2 regions of the Pseudomonas sp. NY15181 genome follow, and region 1 is predicted to be linked to the other one. Evidence: predicted binding sites of a transcription regulator. Region 1 holds the regulator's gene; the other holds the start of a gene.
The links. Region 1 encodes LexA, which represses DNA repair genes until DNA is damaged. Its sites were predicted from a motif close to CTGTNTNNNNANACAG; they were not measured.
Positions count from the first base shown of each region.

Region 2: a site for LexA is predicted at 2,058-2,073, ahead of imuA (translesion DNA synthesis-associated protein ImuA). Genes of this name have one in related genera too.

Region 1 is NZ_JBLUPT010000001.1:902,141-907,918, reverse strand. It holds gene nagZ (beta-N-acetylhexosaminidase) at 1-236, opposite strand, end outside; gene ACNFBT_RS04170 (L,D-transpeptidase family protein) at 246-770, opposite strand; gene ACNFBT_RS04165 (TetR/AcrR family transcriptional regulator) at 827-1,537, opposite strand; gene lexA (transcriptional repressor LexA) at 1,790-2,404, shown strand; gene sulA (SOS-induced cell division inhibitor SulA) at 2,418-2,891, shown strand; gene ACNFBT_RS04150 (hypothetical protein) at 2,931-3,170, opposite strand; gene ACNFBT_RS04145 (DUF6586 family protein) at 3,284-3,805, opposite strand; gene topA (type I DNA topoisomerase) at 3,874-5,778, opposite strand, start outside.
Region 2 is NZ_JBLUPT010000011.1:81,797-87,574, forward strand. It holds gene ACNFBT_RS22725 (Y-family DNA polymerase) at 1-1,337, opposite strand, end outside; gene imuA (translesion DNA synthesis-associated protein ImuA) at 1,345-1,959, opposite strand; gene ACNFBT_RS22735 (ATP-dependent DNA helicase) at 2,394-4,709, opposite strand; gene ACNFBT_RS22740 (VRR-NUC domain-containing protein) at 4,706-5,778, opposite strand, start outside.

The sequences.
Region 1 (5,778 bases):
GGCAAGCGCAGGAAGCCCTGGCGCAGGCGCTGCACGCGACCGCCTTCCTGGTCCACCGCCAGCAGCAAGTCAGGACGCACCGCGCGAATGGCCGCGCAGAGCTCGCGCACCTGACGTGGCGACTCAATGTTGCGGGCAAAGATGATCAGGCCACCCACTTCCGGGTGGCGCAGGATCTGACGGTCCTCGGCGGTCAGCCAGGTACCGCCGATGTCGAGCATCAGGGAGCCTTGCATGTGCATTCCTTAAATAATCTGTGCCGCCTGCCACTGCGGGCAGGCGGCCTCTTCGATACGGACCCGGCAATGGAGGGGAACCCGGGGAAAGAGTTCCAGCAGATCGTCATTGCGCAGGCGGATACAGCCATGGGACAGCGGCGTGCCCATGGGTTCGCAGTCGGGCGTGCCGTGCAGGTAGATGTAACGGCGGAAAGTGTCGACCTCGCCCATCCGGTTATGCCCCGGCACGCAGCCGCTGAGCCAGAGGATGCGCGTGAGAATCCAGTCGCGGCCGGGAAATTCATCGTGCAGCGCCGGGCTCCAGACTTCGCCGGTCCAACGCCGGCCCTTGAGCACCGCGCCCCTGGGCAGCCCGTCGCCGATGCGCGCGCGAACCTGATGCAGGCCGCGCGGCGTGCAACCGGAGCCGCTGCGCTCGCCAGCGCCATTGGCCGCCGTGGACACCGGCAGGCGCACGCGCAGTTGCTCCGCGGCAAAGCCGTAGAGCATCTGATCGGACAGGGATATATGGAGGAGATCGAGGTCAGCCATGGCCGGCTACTTTAGCCGATCAGGCCTGCACCGCCCAGCGCGCCGCCGGGCGTCTTTCAGACTTTGGCCGGCGCGGCGCTCGACTTGCTGCGCGGCTTGAGCTGCGCACCGGCAAGCGAAGGATCGCTGACGCCGCTGTCGGCGCGCATCCCGGCGGCAAGGAACGGCACCATCAGGCGCATCACCTGCTCGATGGAGGTGTTCACGCCGAAGTCGTTCTCGGCCATGGCGCGCAGCGCCTTGATGCCGGACATGCTGAACACCGCGGTACCCAGCATGAAGTGCACGCGCCAGAACAGCTCCAGCGGCGGCAGACGCGGCGCGGCTTCGTGCACCAGCAGCATGTAGCGACGGAACACCTTGCCGTAGACTTCTTCGAGATACTTGCGCAGATGGCCCTGGCTCTGGCTGAAGGCGAGGCCCAGCAGACGCATGAAGATGGACAGGTCGTTGCCACTGCGCGGTTTCACCGCCATGGCCTGGACGACCAGCAGCTCGAGCAGCTCTTCCAGGGTGGCGCGCGGCGCGTCAGGCTTGGCCTGGCGACGGTCCAGTTCCTTTTCGAGACTGATGCAGAACGGTCCGAGGAAGCGCGAGAAGACCGCCTGGATCAGCGCCTTCTTCGAGCCGAAGTGATAGTTCACCGCCGCGAGATTCACCCCCGCCTTGCTGGTGATCAGACGCAAAGAGGTCTCAGCGAAGCCTTTCTCCGCGAACAGCTGTTCCGCAGCATCCAGGATGCGTTCGACGGTTTCCGACTGGGCCATGGCTACTCCGCCTGACAAACACTTGTTTGAAACATACGTTTCAGCCTCTCGCATTGTCAAGCAAAGCGCGACCAATTGTTAACAAAAACATGGTCAAAGCGACAAGGTGACTTCGATTACAGCAAGACGCTTGCCAGCCTGCACAGGTTACATCCCCAGGCACCGCACCGACAGCCGCACGAAATTAGGCATTGCCAGAGCGCCTTCACTGTATATAATTCCAGTCACTGTATAAAAAGCCAGAGTATGGACATGCTGAAGCTGACGCCGCGCCAAGCCGAGATCCTCGCCTTCATCAAACGCTGCCTGGAAGACAACGGCTATCCGCCCACCCGCGCGGAAATCGCCCAGGAACTCGGCTTCAAATCGCCCAACGCCGCCGAGGAACATCTCAAGGCCCTCGCCCGAAAAGGCGCCATCGAGATGACTCCGGGCGCTTCCCGTGGCATCCGCATCCCCGGCTTCGAACCCAAGGCCGCCACCAACGAGGACGAACTGCCGATCATCGGCCGCGTCGCCGCCGGTGCGCCGATCCTTGCCGAGCAGAACGTCGACGACACCTGCCGCATCAACCCCACCTTCTTCAACCCGCCGGCGGACTACCTGCTGCGCGTGCGCGGGCAGAGCATGAAGGACGTCGGCATTCTCGATGGCGACCTGCTCGCCGTGCACATCACCCGCGAAGCGCGCAATGGCCAGATAGTGGTCGCCCGCCTCGGCGAGGAAGTGACCGTGAAGCGCTTCAAGCGCGAAGGCAGCAAGGTCTGGCTGATCGCCGAGAACCCCGAGTTCGCCCCCATCGAGGTCGACCTCAAGGAACAGGAACTGATCATCGAAGGCTTGAGCGTCGGTGTAATCCGTCGCTGAACAGGAGACATCCATGCAGTACCCGCAGCCGCTGAACCTGCCGCAACTCCCGCTGTTCCAGGAAGCACTCTGGGCGAGCGGTACTGCTCCTTTGCTTCCGGAGCTGATGGAAGACGAACCTGCCGACGACGAAAGCGCCTTCAGCGAGATCGCCCTGCGCGGCCTCCCCGGCCAGTGCCTGACACTGCTGGCGCCGATGCTCCGCGAGCTGAGCGAGGAAAGCGACTCGCGCTGGCTGACGTTGATCGCCCCGCCCACCAGCCTGACCCCGGACTGGCTGCGCAAGGCCGGCCTGAACCGCGAACGCATCCTGCTGCTGCCGGCACGCGACCAGGCCGCCGCCCAAGCCTTGGCCTGCGAGGCGCTGCGCCTGGGCAACAGTCATACGGTAGTGAGCTGGTTGAATCTCAACGCCAAGGCGCGCGCGCAGCTATCCCGTGCCGCTGTTACCGGTCAGGCGCAGAGTCTGAATATTCGTCTGGGCTGAAGCAGAAGCTTCGCCGCGAGCGCGGCGAAGCGGCAAAACTCAGTGCAGGACGCGCGGACCTTCGTCGTCCATGCCCATGTCACCACCTTCGGCGAGACGACCGGCCATCTGCACACCGACATTGAACATCGCCTTGGCGATTTCGATGTGCTGGCCCTGCAGGAAGCCTTTGGCGTCAGCGGAGAACTCCAGGGTCACCAGCGACTCCTCATCGTCCGCGCGACGCAGCACGATACGCCCGTCAGGCAGTTCTACGATTTCCAGAAATGAGGTTGGCATAGCGAAGGTTCTCCACAGCAGAACCGGTAGTGTAACAGTCACATCCGCTACACCCTAGCGCAACCTTTCACCAACCGACCGGATGGTCGCAGCTCTGCGTATCAGAGCACCAATCAGAGCTCGGTCAGCGATGCACGGAAGCGCAGCACCAGCTCCTTCAGGGACTTGCGCCAGGCTTCGAGCTCTTCGTTGCTCAGCTCGGCCGGCACCTCTTCGTCGACATTCACCGCCTGGATCAGCGGCTGGGTCGGGTCAACCTTGGCCTTCTTCGGCTCGCTGGGCGGCTGGAACAATGCGGCGTAGGCAGCCAGCAGCCGCCCCAGCCAGGCTTCCGGCGATTGCGCCAGCTCGACCATTTCCGCCAGTTCAGGGCTCGGGGCGGCGGCCAGCACTTCGGCGTTCAGCAGCAGGTCGACACGCGGCGCACCGGCCTGGGGCAGGCGGTAGTATCCGGCGATCTCATGGGCCACGCCAAGCACCGCGCCGTAAAGGTGGAACAGCGCCGCTTCGCGCTCGGCCTGAATTCGCGCCTGGGCGTTCATCGCGCGCGCCGACTCAGCAGCACGCCAGGCTTCCAGGGCGAGACCGGCGAAGAACAGCTTCTGGTTGGTACGGGTATAGAGTTCGTGCGCCATGGCCAAGCCCTCTCGCAATCCACGTCGGCAGTATAAGCGCGCCCCACCTCAGCGGGGCGCGCCTTCCATCAGCGCTTGTCTTCGACCTTCCACTTGCCACCGTCGAAGAAGGCGCGCCAACCGGTGGGCTTGCCTTCGACCTCGGACTGCACGTACTGCTCCTTGGTCTTGCGGCTGAAGCGGATCACCGCCGGGCGGCCATCCGGGTCTTTCGCCGGAGCGGCGAGCAGGAAGTGGTACTTCGGATCCAGCTCTTCCTTGTGCGGCACCAGCTCGCTGACCAGCGGAGCACGGGTCTCGCGGTTCTTCGGGAACTGGCTGGCAGCCAGGAACAGGCCGGACGCGCCGTCACGCAGTACGTAGACGTCGTCCACCTTCTCGCACTTGAGCTCCGGCATGCGGATGGCGTCCATCTTCGGCGGCGCGGGCTCGCCGTTCTTGAGTAGCTTGCGGGTGTTCTTGCAGGTCGCATTGGTGCAACCGAAGAACTTGCCGAAGCGGCCGGTCTTGAGCTGCATCTCGCTGCCGCACTTGTCGCACTCCAGGCTCGGACCTTCGTAGCCCTTGATGCGGTACTGGCCTTCCTCGATCTCGTAGCCGGCGCAGTCCGGGTTGTTGCCACAGATGTGCAGCTTGCGTTTCTCGTCGACCAGGTAGGCGTCCATCGCCGTGCTGCAGATAGGGCAGCGGTGCTTGCCACGCAGCACGCGGGATTCGGATTCACCTTCGTCATCCGCGGCGATTTCATCACCCGGAATCAGATTGACCGTGGCCTTGCAGCGCTCTTTCGGCGGCAGGCTGTAGCCCGAGCAACCGAGGAACACGCCAGTGGAGGCAGTACGGATCATCATCGGCCGGCCGCATTCGCGGCAGGGGATGTCGGTCAGGGTCGGCTGGTTGGCGCGCATGCCGTCATTGGCGGCTTCGGCCAGGTCGAGCTTCTTGCGGAAGTCGCCGTAGAACTCGTCCAGCAGGTGCTTCCAGTCGCGCTCGCCCTGGGCCACGTCATCGAGGTGCTCTTCCATGCCGGCGGTGAAGCCGTAGTCCATCAGGTTGGAGAAGCTCTCGTTGAGGCGGTCGGTGACGATGTCGCCCATCTTTTCCGCATAGAAACGGCGGTTGTGGGTGGTGACGTAGCCACGCTCCTGGATGGTGGAGATGATCGCCGCGTAGGTGGACGGCCGGCCGATGCCACGCTTTTCCAGTTCCTTGACCAGACTGGCTTCGGAGAAGCGCGCCGGCGGCTTGGTGAAGTGCTGGCTCGGATCGAGCTTGAGCAGCTTCATGGTTTCGCCCTGGTTCATCTCCGGCAGGACGTCGTCCTCGCCCGGTTTGCTCTGCTGCGGCAGCACCTTGGTGTAGCCGTCGAACTTGAGGATGCGGCCCTTGGCGCGCAGCTCGAAGTCACCGGCGGCGACGCTGACGGTGGTGGACAGGTATTCGGCCGGCGGCATCTGGCAGGCCACGAACTGGCGCCAGATCAGATCGTACAGGCGCTCGGCGTCGCGCTCCATGCCCGACAGCTGGGTCGGACGCAGGTTGACGTCGGACGGACGAATCGCTTCGTGCGCTTCCTGGGCGCCTTCCTTGCTGGAGTAGAAGTTGGGCTTGGCCGGCAGGTATTTCTTGCCGAACTCGCTGTCGATGAAGCCACGCACCATGTCGATGGCGTCGGCCGACAGGTTGGTCGAGTCGGTACGCATATAGGTGATGTAGCCCGCCTCGTAGAGACGCTGGGCCATCATCATGGTCTTCTTCACCCCGAAGCCCAGGCGGTTGCTCGCGGCCTGCTGCAGGGTGGAAGTGATGAACGGGGCCGAGGGCTTGCTGGAGGTCGGCTTGTCCTCGCGCTTGGCGACGCTGTAGGTGGACGCCTTGAGCTTCTCAAGAGCGGCCATGGCCTGGGCTTCATTCAGCGGCTTGAAGGCTTCGCCCTTCTCACGCACCACTTCGAAGCGGACCTTGTCGTTCTT
Region 2 (5,778 bases), on a different contig from region 1:
CTGCGGGTGCGTACCTGGTAGTAGTCGCGGCGGATGTCTTCGCCGTCCCACCAGCCGGATTCGATGCGCTCGGGGCCGGCCAGCAGGACCGGGGCGAATTCGCGCAGCGGCTGGGGCTCGGCCAGCAGCCAGCCGGGGCGAGGGATATCGGTGATGGCCTGTAGCGGCGTGGCACTGCCTTGCCAGGCGCGCTCCGGGCGATGGTCGGCGCGACCACCAAGACTGTGCACGGCGTCGTCGCCCAGGCGCGCGCGCAGGCGTTCGCGCAGCTGTTCCCAGGGCAGCGATTGCTGCGGGCGGTCGTCGAACAGCTCGCGGTGCTGCGGCACGAAGGGCGGCAGGTCGTCGGCCAGCAGCCGCACGCTGTGTACCGGGGCGCGCAATTGCAATTGCTCCAGGCGGCCACGGGCCAGCTCGAAGAGCATCGCCGCCTCGCGCTCGGCGCTGAGCAGGCCGACCGGCATCTGCGTGTCGGCGCCTTCGTGGTGCTCCAGGTGCAGGGTGAAGCGCTGCACGCCGCTGTCGCGCCCGGCGAGGAAGGCGGCGAGGTCGCCGGTCAGGCGGCGCAGCGGGAACAGCAGCGCCTGGGTGGATTCCACGTCGAAGTTCAGCTCGATGCGCGACTCGAAGCGGTCCGGCGGCCGGTAGAACTCCAGGGCCAGCGGGCGCTGGCCGAGCAGGGTATCGACCTGCCGCAGCACCTGCGGCGGGAAGCGCCGGGCCAGGCTCTCGCGGGGCAGGGCGAGCAGTTGCTGCAGGCTGCGCAGGCCCATGCGGCCCAGCGAAGTGGCGGCGTCGCGGTCCAGGCCGAGGCGCTCCAGCGGCATCCGGCCCAGGTACTGGCGCAATTGCTGGTTGTCGTGGATCGCCAGGCCGTCGTGGCCGTTGGCGAGAATGCGCGCAGCGGCCGGGTTCGGCGCGGCGGTGATGCGGTGGCGGAAGCCAAGGGCGTTCAATTCTTCGCGCAGGCGCGCCTCGAAGCGCGGCCAGGGGCCGAACAGTTGCAGGCTGGACTGCACCTCCAGCAGCAGCGCGCGGGGGTAGTGCTGGCTGACCTGCGAGCTGAAGCCATAGGCCCAGGCGGCCAGCAGGTTCTGCCAGCGCTCCACGTCGCGCAGGTCGTAGTCGGCGGTGACGAAGTCGCGGCTCAGGGCCTGGGCGGCGGTGAGCGACTGGCCGGGCTTGAGCCCCAGTGCCCGCGCCGCCGGGTTCACCGCCTGCAATACGCGGCGCTGTGCCGGCCCGGCGAGCAGCGCCAGGGCGTCGTCCGGTTCGGGGCGACCGCGCAGCACGCCGTCCATCGCCAGTTGCGGCAGGAGAATGCAGGCCCAGAGCATGGCGGCCTCAGTGCCAGGGCAGCGGGATAGGCCGCGCCGGCGCCAGGCCGCCCCGGCACTTGAGCACGCGCAGCTGCGCAGGGCTTGCGTCCAGCGCCAGGCGCAACGCGGCGGGCGAGGGGTTGAGCGCTTCGCGCTGCGAGCGGTAGGCGATGGCCAGGGTCTGCCCGGTTTCCGCGGCCACCTGCAGGCGGCGCAGGGCACGGTCGTCGGCCTGCTGCGGCCAGCACAGCACGGCGCCGCAGCTGCCCGAGCGCAGGCATTGCTCGGCGGCCCAGAGGGCGTCGCGGCCGGAGGCTTGGACGATGCTCAGTTGATCGAGCACCACGCCGGCGGCCTGCCACGCGGCCGGATAGGGCACATGGGGCGGAGCGACCAGCACGATGCGTTCGCCCGCCGCGCTGAGCCGCGCGAGGGTTGGCCACACCAGTTGCAGTTCGCCGGTACCCTCCTGGGCCAGGAGGATTTCGCTGAGTGCCGCTTCCGGCCAGCCGCCGCTGGGCAGGGCTGCGTCCAGCACGGTGTGGCCGGTGGGCTGCTGGCTGGGTGGCAGGCCCTGGGGTTGGCCTTTCCAGACCTGACGCTGGTGGAACAGGGTGTCGAGCGCGACCACGCTGCCCATCACGGCCTCCCGGCCGGAGAACGGCGACGGTCATGCGCCCGGCGGGTGGCCCGGGGGAGGGAGATGGGATGACGGGGCATGGGATGGCTCGGATTATGCTGTATGGATATACAGTTTATCCGGTGAAATGGTGCCGTCAATGGTGGTTGGTCTGACGATTATTCGGACGCGCCGTGGCGTTTTCTGTAGGAGCGGAGCTTCTCCGCGATGCGCCGGCAAGGCCGGCGCTGGGCGGGTTCGCGAGCAAGCTCGTTCCTATGCAGAGTCTGACCAGGCGTAGGGCGTATAACGTTCAACGTTATACGCCGATTGACCTTGTTATCCGGCCGCACGGACTTCACCAGGAAGCCTGTCACCGAGCACTTCGAACTCGACCGGTGCATCAAGCGGACGATCATGGTGTATCGGCGTACAAGCGCGAACGGTTGTACGCCCTACAAAAGCAGATACCCCTGCGGCTCCTTCGACCTCGGCGGATCGGCAACGAACTTCAGCCGCTCCGTTTTCCACCAACTCGGCAGCAACCGCTTCACCGCCGGCTGGTTGAAACGGTCGTCGAGCAAGTAGATCACTCCCGAATCCGTGGGCGTGCGGATCACCCGCCCGGCGGCCTGGACGACCTTCTGCAAGCCGGGGAACAGGTAGGTGTAGTCGTAGCCGTCGCCAAACATGCCCTGCATGCGCTGCTTGATCTCTTCGTTGACCTCGTTCACCTGCGGCAGCCCCAGCGTGGCGATGAAGGCGCCGATCAGACGGTCGCCCGGCAGGTCGATGCCTTCGCCGAAGGCGCCGCCGAGCACGGCGAAACCGATGCCGCGCGAGTGGGTGGTGAAGCGGTCGAGGAAGGCCTGGCGCTCCAGTTCGTTCATGCTGCGCGACTGCACCCAGCGGGGGATGTCCGGGTGTTCGGCGGCGAAGCGGTCCAGCGCCTGTTGCAGGTAGGCGTAGCTGCTGAAGAAGGCCAGGTAGTTGCCGGGGCGGGCGCGGAACTGGCGAGCCATCAGGGTGCTGATCGGCGTGAGGCTGGCCTCGCGGTGCTGGTAGCGGGTGGAAAGGTTGCTCAGCGCGTGGACTTCCAGTTGCTCGGCGCGGAAGGGTGATTCCACCTCGCGCCAGGTGGTGTCTTCCGGCAGGCCGAGCAGGTCCGCGTAGTAATTGGCCGGGTTCAGCGTGGCGGAGAACAGCGTGCTGCTGTGCGCCGCCTCGAAGCGCGGTTCGAGGAAGGGCGCCGGCACCACGTTGCGCAGGCACAGGGTGGACAGCGTGCGCTGGCCGCTGCCGTCGTGGCGGGTGATGTCGAACAGCGAGTGCGGCCCGTAGGCTTCTGCCAGCCGGCAGAACAGCATGGCGTCGAGGTAGAAGCGCAGCAGCTCGGCCTCGTTGCCGGTGGGCTGGTCGGTGAGGTGGTCGGTGATGGCGCTGACGGCCTTCTGCAACGCGGCGATGAACAGGTCCGGCACCGTCGGGTAGATCTGGTAGTCGACCTCCTGGTCGCGGTGCATCTGGTTCCAGTGGCGGCCGACGCGCTCCAGCACGCCTTTCAGGCCAGCCGGGGCAACCTTGCGCAGGGCGTTGAATTCGGACTGGTCCAGCTCGGCGCTGTACATGCCGCGACCGCGCTCGATGAGGTTGTGCGCCTCGTCCACCAGCAGCGTCACCTTCCAGTCGTTGAGCACGGTGAGGCCGTAGAGCAGGGCAGTCATGTCGAAGTAGTAGTTGTAGTCGCACACCACCACGTCGGCCCAGCGGCACAGTTCCTGGCTCAGGTAGTAGGGGCAGACCTGGTGCTCCAGCGCTACCTCGCGCAAGGCTTCCTGGGTCAGCCAGCGGCGCTTGAGCGCGGCCTCGCGGGCGGCGGGAAGACGGTCGTAGAAACCCTTGGCCAGCGGGCAGGATTCGCCGTGGCAGGATTTGTCCGGGTGCTCGCAGGCCTTGTCGCGGGCCACGTGCTCCAGCACCCGCAGCGGCTGGCCGGCGTCCTGCTGGCGCAGGGTTGCCAGGGCGTCGAGGGCCAGACGCCGGCCGGGGGTCTTGGCGGTGAGGAAGAACAGTCGGTCCAGCTTCTGCCCGGGGAAGGCCTTGAGCTGCGGGAACAGGGTGCCGAGGGTCTTGCCGATGCCGGTGGTGGCCTGGGCCATCAGCGTCTGGCCGTCGCGGGCGGCGCGGTACACCGACTCTGCGAGCATGCGCTGGCCCTGGCGGAAATCAGCGTAGGGGAAGCGCAGCGCCTCCAGCCCCTGGTCGCGTTCGACGCGGTGGGCGCTTTCCTGCTCGGCCCACTGCACGAAGCGGCTGCACTGCAGCTCGAAGAAGGCGCGCAGCTCCTCGGCGGCGAAGCGCTCGCGGAACACCGTTTCCTTCTGGGTGATGACGTTGAAGTAGACGACGGCCAGGTCGATGGCGTCGATCTCCAGCGTCTGGCACAACAGCCAGCCGTACACCTTTACCTGCGCCCAGTGCAGCAGGCGGTGGTTCTGCGGGATGCGCGCGACGTCGCCGCGGTGGGTCTTGATCTCTTCCAGCAGGTTGGCGTCCGGGTCGTAGCCATCGGCGCGGCCGCTGACCTCCAGCCCCGGATATTCGCCGCGCAGCGGCAGCTCGGCGATGTAGCTCAGGCCGCGACGGGAGACCACCGTGGCGTGCCCGGCCATGCCTTCCTGGGCGGTGGGCGCGGGGGTGAAACGCAGGTCGAGGTCACCTTCCTTGGCGGTGAATTCGCACAGCGCGCGCACGGCGATGGCGTAGCTCATTCGGCGTCTTCCGTCTCGCCCTGCCAGCGCACGTAGCAGACTTCCACCGGCATGCCGTGCTCGGCGCAGAAGGCCAGCCAGCGCTTCTGGTTGTCCTGCAGGCGGTCGCCGGGGCCTTTCACCTCGATCATCCGGTAGCGCGCGTCGCCGGGCCAGAACTGGATCAGGTCGGGCATGCCGGCGCGGTTGGCCTTGGGGTCGGCCAGCAGGCGTTCGAACCACAGCTTCAGGTGCGCCGCCGGCAGGCAGTGCAGGGCCTGCTCCAGCAGGTTTTCGTCCAGCAGCTCCCAGTGCACGAAGGGCGAGAGGATGCCGAACTTGGCGGCGTAAGTGTCGCGGATCGCCGTCAGGTACGCGTCGCTGTCCAGTAGCGCCAGGCGTGCGGCGAAGGCTTCCGCGCGGCGGCTGACGAAGTCGCCGCGGTACAGGTCGCTCGGCCCGGCCTGGAAGGGGTGGAAGAAGGCGCCGGGCAGGGGGGCGAAGATCACTTCCCAGCAGAGCAGGCCGAACAGGCTGCAGATCAGCGCGTTCTCCACGTAGTGCACCGGCGCTTCGTCTTCATGAAGCACGGCCTGTACGGCGAACTCGACATTGACGTCCGGGCGCGGTAGTTCCAGGTCGATGCGCAGCGGCGGCGCGGGTTTGGCGGCTTTCTCCTTGGGCAGGCCGAGCTGGCGGACCAGCCGGGTCAATGCGCGCTCGACCAGCTGCAGCTCGCCGTCGCTTTCCGGCGTGGCCAGTGCGGTCTGCACCAGCGCATGGGCTTCCTCGAAGCGTTGCAGTCGTTCCAGTACGCGAATCTGCCGCTGCCGCGAACCCCCGGCGGCAGTGCGCTGGTACAGCGCCAGTGCGGCGTCCAGCTCGCCTTCGCGCTCCAATTGGTAGGCCATGCGGTACAGCAGGCGGCCATGGCGCGCTTGCAGGTACGGGTTGTCGCTGCGGAAGTCACCCAATTCGGCCAGCAGGTCGGCGATGGGTTCGCCGGCGTCGAAGCGGACGGCGCCGTTCCACAGGTGGATGTAGGCCTCCAGGTCGTCGCGGCGGCGGAAGGCGCGGGAATCGGCGGTGA